Regions from separate parts of the Robertmurraya mangrovi genome, predicted to be linked through region 1. Evidence: riboswitches for the same ligand, from Rfam matches in the RefSeq annotation. Region 1 holds a riboswitch; the other holds the start of a gene.
The links. Region 1 has a riboswitch for FMN ahead of SM124_RS05340 (ECF transporter S component). Riboswitches for the same ligand answer to the same signal wherever they lie in the genome.
Positions count from the first base shown of each region.

Region 2: another riboswitch for FMN. It lies ahead of ribE (riboflavin synthase); the one in region 1 lies ahead of SM124_RS05340 (ECF transporter S component).

Region 1 covers NZ_JAXOFX010000002.1:437,185-443,066, forward strand. The annotation lists gene SM124_RS05325 (histidinol-phosphatase) at 1-402, shown strand, start outside; gene serA (phosphoglycerate dehydrogenase) at 470-2,047, opposite strand; gene SM124_RS05335 (manganese-dependent inorganic pyrophosphatase) at 2,591-3,526, opposite strand; FMN riboswitch at 3,796-3,932, shown strand; gene SM124_RS05340 (ECF transporter S component) at 4,095-4,676, shown strand; gene SM124_RS05345 (ferredoxin) at 4,770-5,018, opposite strand; gene SM124_RS05350 (YpbB family protein) at 5,444-5,882, shown strand, end outside.
Region 2 covers NZ_JAXOFX010000016.1:88,990-94,871, reverse strand. The annotation lists gene SM124_RS18965 (peroxiredoxin family protein) at 70-648, shown strand; gene SM124_RS18960 (EcsC family protein) at 710-1,519, opposite strand; FMN riboswitch at 1,721-1,871, shown strand; gene ribE (riboflavin synthase) at 2,128-2,781, shown strand; gene SM124_RS18950 (bifunctional 3,4-dihydroxy-2-butanone-4-phosphate synthase/GTP cyclohydrolase II) at 2,842-4,035, shown strand; gene ribH (6,7-dimethyl-8-ribityllumazine synthase) at 4,051-4,518, shown strand; gene SM124_RS18940 (EAL and HDOD domain-containing protein) at 4,841-5,882, shown strand, end outside.

The DNA.
Region 1 (5,882 bases):
TATAGGAAGTATTTTGATCAAGTGGTTACTTTAGCACAATCCAATCTATTTGATATTGTAGGGCATTTAGATTTAGTGAAAATCTTTAAATATGTTCCCGAGGACGAAGAATTCCTATTAGAGCAATATGAACGTGCAACCGATGCTCTTGCAAATTCTAAAACATGTGTTGAAATTAGTACAGCAGGATTAAGAAAGCCAGTTGGACAACTGTATCCTGACAAAAGACTTCTTCAAAAGTGCTTTGATAAGAAAATACCGATAGTCTTGTCTTCTGATGCGCATTTTCCAGAACATGTTGGAGCAGACTTTGACCAAGCCATTGCACTCGCAAAAGAAGTAGGATATGAAAAGATCATGACTTTCTCCAAAGGGAAGAGAACGGAATATACAATAGGTTAGTAGTTTTGTAATAAGTAAAGTCGTAGGGATGCCTACGACTTTTGTGTTTATATTAGCTTGTTTTGTACTAATTAATACGAATACGGTTGAGTGAAACAATGTCATCAAGACTTGTTAACGATGTTAGAGATTCATCATCCAACGGTTTATCAAAAGATAACACCATGATTGCTTCTCCCCCAACTTGTTTTCTTCCTACTTGCATCGTTGCAATATTTACTTCATTATCTCCCAGTATTTTACCTACACGACCAATGACTCCTGGTCGGTCCATATGTTGAATGTACAGTAAATTTCCCTCAGGATGAAAATCAATGTTAAAGTCATTTAAATACACAATTCTAGGGCCGTAATGATCAATGTATGTTCCTCTTATTGAATAATGTTGTTTTTCACCTTTTGCTGTAACCGAAATTGCATTGGCATATCCAAAGGAATTAGTAGAAATTTTCTCTCCTATTGTAATTCCACGTTCTTTTGCTGTCAGGAGTGCATTTACTTCATTTACGTGTACATCGATTCGGTTCTTAAAGAATCCTGCTAAAAGTGCTTTCGTTAAATAGGACGTTTCCAAATCGGATACGGTGCCAGAATAGGTTATCGATAATTCATCAATGCCTTCTTTTATGCACTGAGACAGTATTAATCCTATTTTTGTTGATAAGTGATGAAACGGGCGAATTTTTTCAAAAATGTCTCTAGACATAGCTGGGAGGTTAATAGAGTTAGACACTGGTTTATCTTCAAAATACGTTCTTACTTCCTTAGCAACCTGTGTTGCCACATTTAATTGAGCCTCTTTTGTTGAGGCTCCTAAATGTGGAGTAACGATAACATTATCAAATTTAAATAACTGATGTTCTCCAGGAGGTTCGGTTACAAAGACATCGATAGCGGCTCCTGCAACGTGACCATTTCCTAGGAACTTAGCAAGTGCATCTTCATCAATAATCCCACCACGTGCACAGTTTAAAAAGTATACACCTTTCTTTGTTTTAGCTAGTGTATCTTCATTAATTAGACCTTTAGTTTGAGGTGTGAGAGGAGTATGAACCGTAATGATATCAGCTAGTTCCAAGACTTCATCTAATGAGCTTGATTCTACACCAAGTTTGTTTGCTCTTTCTTTCGTTAAGAAAGGATCGTACACATGGACAGACATACCAAAGACTTTAGCTCTTTTAGCTAACTCTGAACCGATTCTGCCCATTCCTAGAATTCCTAACATTTTTCCATATAGTTCGGTACCGATAAAGTCATTTCGACGCCATTCTAAGTTTTTTACAGATTGGTGAGCTTGAGGGATGTTTCTCATTAAAGAAGCCATCATGGCAAAGGTGTGTTCTGCAGTTGAAATAGTATTTCCATCAGGGGCATTTACAACAATAATGCCACGTTTAGTTGCAGCTGTAACATCAATGTTATCAACCCCAACACCGGCACGAGCAATGATTTTTAATTGAGGCATTTTTTCTAAGAGGTCATTTGTTACTTGTGTGGCACTTCTGACTAGCAGGGCATCGACTTTATCTAATTCCACATCCGGATCTGTTACTTTTTTGATAATTAATTGGCCATTTTTAAAGTCTAAGAGTGGTTGTAATCCGTCTTCGCTAATAGCATCAGCTACTAATATTTGATACATAAAGAACCCCCTGTAAATATGTATTGTAATTTTCTGATTATTTTACAAGACGAATATTTAATTGTCAATTGGTGAAAATGTTCATGTTTAAAATGAAAACGCTTTAAAATGTAAAAGGATGCGTTTTATTTATTATTAAGTTTTATTTTTGCGATTAGGAGCTTAGAACATGAGTAAATAAATTGCTTAAATTAATTTGGTTAACATATGTTGCCCGTTAATTTCCGCTCCAGGCACTTGCTTTCCGCAGGGAAGAATTAAAGAAAAAATCCAAAACCCGATTTTTTCAAAGAGCAAATTCTTCCTCGGGAGGGATGGGAGCCTCCTCGGCGTGCCGCCATGCGTGAGTCTCCCATTCCCTCTATCCCTGCAGGAGTCAAGTGCCCTCCGCTCCAATCAACTCAGTGATTTTAAGCTAAAATACCTTTGCTTACAATGATTCAATATCATTAATGTTCGGATATTATAAAAAGATTTATTTTCTAACACCTACCAAACAATCAAAAAAACACGCAGATTATAAATTCTGCGTGCTGTTAATGGTTATCCTCTTGCATTAAATACATCTGTTAAAATAGGTACGATTTGTTTCTTACGTGAGACTACACCTTTTAATAAAGCTTTGTTGTTTTCAAGTGTAACGTTGTATGCTTTCTCAACAGCATCTGTCGCTTGACCTAAAGCTAATGCTGTGGAGTCATTGTTAAGAATATCGGTTACTACTAATAAGAATAAATCTAAGTTTTTATTTTCGATATTTTGGTTCAGTGCTGCTTCTAGTTCGTCTTGTTTTGATAGAACATCTTGTACATCAACCGCGTTTACTTGAGCAATTTCTACCTTGGAATTACCCATTTGGAATTCTTTCGCATCAAGTGAAATTAGTTGCTCGACTGTTTTATCACTTAAGTCCGCACCAGCTTTTAGCATTTCTAAGCCGTATTGTTCAGCATTAACGCCCGCGATTTCCGCTAGTTCTTTAGCTGCATCCACATCTTCCTGTGTGCAGGTTGGAGATTTAAATAATAAAGAGTCAGAGATAATAGCTGAAAGCATTAGTCCAGCAACTTCTTTACGAATTTCTACTCCATTTTCTTTGTACATTTTCTTTAAAATCGTTGCAGTACAACCAACAGGCTCCGCGCGATAATATAGAGGGTCACTAGTTTCAAAATTTGCAATTCTGTGATGATCAATTACTTCAAGTACACGAACTTGATCAATATCATTTGCACTTTGTTGACGCTCATTATGATCCACTAAGATAACTTGATTTACTTCGCTCGCTACTGCTTCAACTAAACGAGGCTGTTTAACTTTAAATGTTTCAAGTGCATAATTTGTTTCACCGTTAATCTCCCCTAGGCGAATAGGTTCAACGTTCATTCCTAGTTCTTTCTTTAATTCAGCGTAAGCGATTGCTGAACAAATAGAGTCAGTATCTGGGTTCTTATGTCCAAAAATAAGTACTTTTTCCATGTTGATCTCCTTTTAAATGGATTTTGTTAATATGTAAAATTTGTGACTGCTGCTAACTTAAATAGCCTAATGAAAACTTGATTAATAATCAGAAGTTCCACCTAATAATTTAACATAAAATTAAGAAGAACCGCAAAAGAAATTATGCTACCTAAGCCGGTTTAGTTTGTTCCAAATTGATCATATTAGTCAATCAAGAATAGTAACTAAACAAACTTATTTCCAAATGAGAATTTGTGCGCTATAATAAAAACGTTAATTAAATATTGGTCTATCTTCGGGGCAGGGTGAAATTCCCGACCGGCGGTGATGAGATATTTTCTCTAAGCCCGCGAGCCTTTTGTTTTGGGCAGGATTTGGTGCGATTCCAAAGCCGACAGTAAAGTCTGGATGGGAGAGGATGGAGGTTCTGCAAACGTTCAAAAAATGTAAGTTTGAACGTTTATTAAGCATACCTTTTTATCTAATCCCTCAAGTGGCAGCTTGAGGGTTTTTGTATAGACTGGTATGTTAAAATTGCTGAACTTTTCTTCTTTAAGCGAGATGGCCTAAAAGGAGAGAGGAAGAAATGAAAAAACTTAATGTTAAAGCTTTAGTTTCAATTGGAATGTTGAGTAGTTTGTCTTACATCTTGATGTTATTGAATTTTCCACTGCCGCCATTTCCACAATTTTTAATGATCGATTTCAGTGATGTACCTGCATTAATTGCCGCCATCATCTTTGGTCCAGTTGCAGGAATACTAGTAGAGTTATTGAAAAACATACTAGATTACTTTATGACAGGTAGTGCGACAGGAGTTCCGGTGGGGCATTTTGCAAACTTCATAGCAGGCATACTATTTGTACTTCCGACTTACTATGTGTACCAAAAGCTTAAAACTACTAAAGGCATGACAATTGCTTTAGTAGTAGGCTCAGTGACAATGGCTGTATTAATGAGTGTATTAAATTATTTTGTCATTTTACCTGCCTATACATTCTTTTTGAATATGCCAGCAATGTCGGGAGCTGAAACTCGTACACTAATCGTAACGGGTATACTACCATTTAATTTAATTAAAGGTGCTTTTATTGCTGTTATCTTTATGCTGTTATTTACTAGAATGAATACATGGATTATGAAGCAAAGTACGTATAAAAGTGCTTAATAAATATAAGTTAACAACAGCAACGATGGAAACGTTGCTGTTGTTTATTTTGTGACAAAAAAAATCCCCTACTAGGGGATTTTTTATTGAATACTATTCAAATTTTAATGCATCGCCATCAAAAGATTCGTCTGCAACTTTAATTGAATCAGTTGGACAGCCTTCGAATGCATCCATCATATCGTCGATTAATACATCAGGAATTTCTACAATCCCTTGGTTGTCGTCAAGAGTAACGAACGCAATGCCTTCATCATCATAATCATAAATATCTGGTGCAGCTGCTCCACAAGCGCCACATGCGATACAAGTTTCTTTGTCTACAATTGTGTATTTTGCCATGAAAAAAAACCTCCCAATGAATTAAAACATTTTTCTCTTAATAGTGTATTCCATTTTAATTTAAATGGAAACGCATTCCTCATCTTTTATTGTAAAGGTGAATGAATAACTTTTCAATAGAAAAAGCATTGAGAATGCTTATCATATAAGGGTTTAGACAACTTTTAGCCTTAAAATAAGGACAGGATGTTTAAAAAAATGTTTTTATTATGTGAAAAATGAATCCTGAACTAAACACACTAGGAAGTTAAAGAAGAATTTACTTCAACTTAATTATTCTATTCGTGATAAAATAGAATTATGTTTAAAGTGAGAAATTTGCATATTAATCACTAACCAGGAGTTAAAATATTTTCTTACAATATTATTACCATGGTTATATTGATTATTTAGTCACAAAAAAATATTATTCCTAAGGTGATTGAATGAACCTTCTATTTATAGAAAAAGTTATCCTATTCTGTTTATATAAAATAGACGGTGAGAGGACCATTTATTCTATATACCACCTGTTAAAAGGCAAGAAGTCTTCCCAAACTTTACAGGATGCCCATCTTTTTCAGCTGTTACCTTATTTTGGTTCCTACCATCAGATAACACGTGAACAGTTAGAATCTATTATTAAAACCTTGCTGAATCAAGGACACATTATGAAAAAACAAGATTCACATGTTTTAGTAACTGAAAAAGGTTTAGAAATTGTAAAACCCTTTTGTAATCAATACCCAATATTAAAATATTTAAACGGCTGGACCTTTCAGTATACAGAAATATTTTGGAGAAGGCTTTCCTTGTTGGTACAAGTTGCATCCAACCTTCAACATGGGGAAACAAGGTATTTGCCGATTCAAAAAGATAGAGAAG
Region 2 (5,882 bases), on a different contig from region 1:
AGTATGATAAAAAAAGCTGATTAAGGATGTTTTTTTGATTGGCAATTTTTTACGAAAAGGTAGTTAAATATGAAAAATTTTTTAATAGGTGCCGCTATTCTTATTTTTATTTTAGCAATCATTGATAAGACGGTATTAAAGGAAAAGGGCATGATTAAGCAAGTTGAACAAATAAATCAATATGAAAAAATAGAGGACCCAGCTTCATTACCTATAGGAATAGAAGTGAATCATCGTGCTCCGGAGATTTCCTTAACCACTTTAGAAGGTAACGTAGTCTCCTTAGAAGATTATAAAGGAAAAAAGATTCTATTGAACTTTTGGGCGAGTTGGTGCCCTCCTTGTAAAGCAGAAATGCCCGATATGCAAGAAATGTATGAAAATCAATCAAGTGAAGACTTTGTTGTTCTAGCCGTAAATTTAACTAATACAGAGTCAAAAGGACTTAAAGTGGTGAAAGAATTTGTTGAATCAAAAAAATTAACTTTTCCTATTTTGTTAGATGAAAAGGGAAGAGCAACTTCAGATTATAATGTTCTAACTTACCCTACAAGTTACTTTATTGACACGGACGGTGTTATTCGAAGTAAGGTACTTGGAGCAATCAGTAAGGAACATATGAATAGGGAAATGAATAAGTTACCATAAATAATACAGCCTCATAACAACTTTTTTTCAAAGATGTTGTTATGAGGCTTTCTTTTGTCATCTACTCTGTGGTTGCAGGTTCTATTTGTAGCTTTTCAAGGATCCTACGCTTACGATAAAGCATCATAGCTGTTTCAGATATATCGCCTACAGCCGAACGATTGATAAAAGCTCCAAAAATAAGACCCGCTATTGGAATCATTTGAAAAAGCTTTTTCCACCCTAATTGGTCTCTATAGGTATATACTACTTCACGCCAACCTTGGAGCTCCGATACGACCTCTCTTTCTACTGTATTATCGGGTTGGTCAAACAATGATAGTTGCTGTAATATAGCTTTCTTACCAACAATATCTGAGGAAGTAAATTGTAGACATTTCACAATAAACAGTCGCTCTTTCATATCCTTTGGGTTATAGCCGTAGCACATGGCAATATCTTGAATGGTTTTTAGTTGCATACCTAAGAGTAAAGGTATATCAATGGTTAACGTAAATATTCCGCCAATCCCTGTACTCGCCCCTTGTAAGGTCGCTAATCTCTTTCTATTAACGGTCAGTTTTTCAACTGCTGAGTCCATTTCCAGGATGGATAGTTTTTTTACCTCATCAAAAGTTTGTATTTGAAGATTAGGAAAGTAAGTTTTGATTGAGGAAATGGAACTTAAGTAGCTCCCGCCTGTTTGTAGATACTGACCAAGCTCATCCAATAATAAACCAATCTTCTTTTGAAAAAATGCTGGGGTCCACTTGTCCAACAGTTTAAAAGGAAGGCGACCAATTTTTTCCCAAAACCATAGATCATTTTGTTCTTTTTCCCAGTCCTCACTTTTTCTAAGTTCAATTAATAAGTTCTCTTTACTTTCGCCCACAGAAGATCCGCTCCTTTATTGTTACTAAGAATTTATACGAAATAGTTTCTCAAAAGTTACAAGAAAACTAAAACTTAATTAAATGTTGTATAAGTCATGAGGGGAAATGAGACTATTCAGATAGTTATAATTGCAGAATAGTATTAAATAGTGTATGATTCGTACAAACAACTTAATAAATGAAAAGACTATATTTTTTATAGTCGCCTTCGGGGTCGGGTGCAAATCCCAACCGGCGGTGATGAGGCTAGAAATGCCTCTTAGTCCGTGACCCGGTTTCATATATGTGAAAGCGGTGGATTTGGTGAAATTCCAAAGCCGACAGTAAAAGTCTGGATGGGAGAAGGAGATTTGTATAGTGTAAAAAATATTATTTTTTTACGCTTATTTAACTATGCCTAACCTAATGCCCCCGTGTATACACATATACGGGGGTTTTTGTATTCAAATATAAGATTGTAGGATTGTTCTGGCATGATACTAGTACATAGCCTATTTTTATATTTAACTTTACTAAGTTAAACACTTCTATCTACCACTAAAGACTCCAAGGTGGGATATCCCACTAACTTATTTTGAAAAACTATCCTTCAAAGGAGGGAGCAATTATGTTTACAGGAATTATTGAAGAATTGGGCGTCATGAAGAAAATCAATAAACAAGGGAATACGTTAAAGCTCACAATCCAAGGACAAAAAATATTAAAAGATGTAAATCTAGGGGACAGCATCGCTATAAATGGTGTTTGTTTAACGGTTACAGATTTCACAGACAAGCTATTTGAAGTTGACGTTATGCCTGAAACGTTTAAAAGTACTTCACTTTCTTCTTTAAAGGAAGGCTCTCTTGTCAATTTAGAACGAGCCATGGCTGCAAATGGAAGGTTTGGTGGACACTTTGTAACTGGTCATGTCGATGGGGTAGGTCAGATTGTAAAGAAAACACCTAAGGAAAACGCTATTTATATTGAAATAGCTGTACCGGAAAACTTCGAGCATTGGACCCTTTTAAAAGGATCCATCGCTATTGATGGGACTTCGTTAACCATTTTTGGGTTAGAGGATAATCATGTAACGGTTAGTATTATCCCCCATACAGCACAAGAAACGGTTCTAGGAATGAAAAAAGCTGGGGATATCGTAAATATTGAGTTTGATATGATAGCCAAATATTTGCATCGCTTTTTTATTAAAGGAGATACAAGTAATCAGCCTAAAAAAGGTGTAACGGGCGATTTTTTAAGAGAAAACGGTTTTATGTAGTAGGTTGTCAAAGAGTATTCATTTAACACATGTGAGTATAACAGGAAGGGAGAAAATCCTATGTTCCATTCTATTGATGAAGCACTTGAAGACTTAAAAGCAGGGAAAGTCATTATTGTGTGTGATGATGAGGATCGTGAAAATGAAGGGGACTTCGTTTCGGTTGCAGAATTTGTCACTCCTGAAACGATTAACTTTATGGCTAAAGAAGGTAGAGGGTTGATTTGTGTACCTATCACGGAACCATTAGCCCAAAGATTAGATCTTAAACCAATGGTTGATGTGAATACAGATAGTCATAGTACAGCTTTTACTGTAAGTATTGACCATGTGGAAACAACAACAGGAATCAGTGCTTTTGAAAGGTCCTATACGATAGAAAAACTATTAAACGATGCTGCTAAACCTTCTGATTTTGCTAGACCTGGACATATTTTTCCATTAGTCGCTAAAGACGGTGGGGTATTAAGGAGAGCTGGTCATACAGAAGCAGCAGTTGATTTAGCAAGGCTTGCAGGGGCAAAACCAGCAGGAATCATCTGTGAAATCATGAAAGACGATGGAACCATGGCAAGGGTTCCAGATTTACTGGAAGTAGCAAGCAAATTTGATTTGAAAATCATCACAATCAAAGATTTAATCGAATATCGATTAGAACATGATTCACTAGTTAAAAGAGAAGTAGAGATCGACTTACCAACTGAGTTTGGTAGCTTTAAAGCGGTTGGTTTTACTGATACTTTAACGGGTAAAGACCATGTCGCTTTAGTTAAAGGGGAAATACATGAAGATGAACCTGTTTTATTAAGAGTTCATTCTGAATGTCTAACGGGTGATGTATTTGGCTCCAATCGTTGTGACTGTGGTCCACAGTTAGAAGCGGCTTTGTCCCAAATTGAACGGGAAGGGAAAGGAATTCTTCTTTACATGAGACAAGAGGGAAGAGGAATTGGTTTAATCAATAAATTAAAAGCTTATAAACTACAAGAAGAAGGTTACGATACAGTAGAAGCAAACCACAAGCTCGGATTTAAAGATGATCTGAGGGACTATGGGGTTGGAGCCCAAATCTTACGTAATTTAGGTGTTAAAAAAATGAGGCTTTTAACAAATAACCCAAGAAAAATTGCTGGTTTAGGCGGATATGGATTAGAAGTAGTTGAACGTGTTCCATTGCAGCTACCATCTAAAGAAGAAAATGAAAAGTACTTAAAAACAAAACAGTCCAAATTAGGACATTTACTAAAATTTTAATTGGAGGAATGAATCATGAAAAAAATTATTGAAGGTCATTTAGTAGGTACAGGTTTAAAAGTTGCTATCGTTGTGGCTCGTTTTAACGAATTTATTACTAGTAAATTATTAAGTGGGGCAGAAGATGCTTTAAAGCGTCATGGTGTAAATGATGAAGATGTAACAGTAATGTGGGTACCTGGTGCGTTTGAAATTCCTTTAGCTGCTAAAAAATTAGCGGAAAAAGGAGAGTATGATGCAGTCATTACACTGGGTACCGTTATTCGTGGAGCTACTCCTCACTTTGATTTTGTTAGTAATGAAGTAGCAAAAGGTGTTGCGGGTACGGCCATGCAGACAGGTGTTCCAGTTATCTTTGGTGTACTAACGACAGATTCCATTGAACAAGCGATTGAAAGAGCAGGAACAAAAGCTGGAAACAAAGGTTGGGAAGCTGCTGTAGGAGCAATCGAAATGGGTAACCTTTATAGACAATTAGGATAAGTTTGATATGACAAGAGGACTTTAATAGTTCTCTTGTTTTATATTTGAATTTTAAATTTTAATAATAATAAAAATATTCTTGCTGTTTAAAAGGATATCCTGTAGATTTTAAAGTATTCTATGTTAGAGTTAAATTATCAAAATTCACTAAAAAAATTCACATTTTGTACAAATTTCGACAGTATTATTAATATTGATTGTCTAAGATATATGTAAATAATTGAAATATTGCTAGATAGTGGAACTTGGGTATAAGGTACATTTGTTCTAATAAGAGATTAAATTAGGTAAAATAGATAGAGATTTTTTCGGGGGTTTGACTATGGAAGTGTTTGTAGCAAGGCAACCAATTTTTAATAGAGGTGAGGAAGTTTTTGCCTACGAGCTTCTCTACAGAAGTAATGAGGAGAATGTCTTCCCTAATATCAATGGAGATCAAGCAACAGCCGATGTAATCATTAATAGTTTTTTAAATATTGGGATAGATGAACTTTCAGACGGAAAACCTTGCTTTATCAACTTTACAGAAAATCTCCTGAAATTACGGTTACCTACATATTTTAGACCACGTGAAGTAATAGTGGAGATTCTAGAGACCGTTGAACCTAGCCAAGAAATAATTAATATATGTATAGAATTAAAGAAATTAGGTTATCAAATTGCCCTGGACGACTTTGTCTTTAATGACGAAAATCCTTATTCTCTCCAATTGTTGAAATATGCCAACATTATTAAAGTTGATTTTATGGCTACCACAAGAGGAATGAGAGAGAAGGTCGAAATTTTCGCTAAGCAGTTGAATTTAAAAATGGTCGCTGAAAAGGTTGAAACGAGAGAAGAATTTGAGGAAGCTAAATCAAGAGGGTATCACTATTTCCAAGGCTACTTCTTTGCTAGACCAACCATTGTGTCAACCCATGATATTCCTACTTATTTTTTATCTTATTATGAGTTAATTCAAAAATTATCTACAACCGAGCCATGTATTGATACAATTACAGAATTAATTGAAAGAGACCTTTCCTTATCATATAAACTGTTAAAATTGATTAACTCACCTGCCTTTCGACCGAAATTTAAGATTGATTCAATTAGACAAGCTGTCGTCCTTCTAGGTCTAATTGAAATTCAGAAATGGATTTATGTATTAGCTGTTCGTGAAAAATCAACGAACAAACATGAAGGAGCACAAGAAATGATTAAGCTCTGTTTAACAAGAGCTAAGCTTTGTGAATCAATAGAGCGTTTAAGATTTAACAAGGCACCTGCATCGGGTTATTTTATGACAGGCATGTTTTCACTTATGGACTCGATAATGGGTGTGCCGATGGATAAAATTTTAAAGGACCTACCTCTTCGTGATG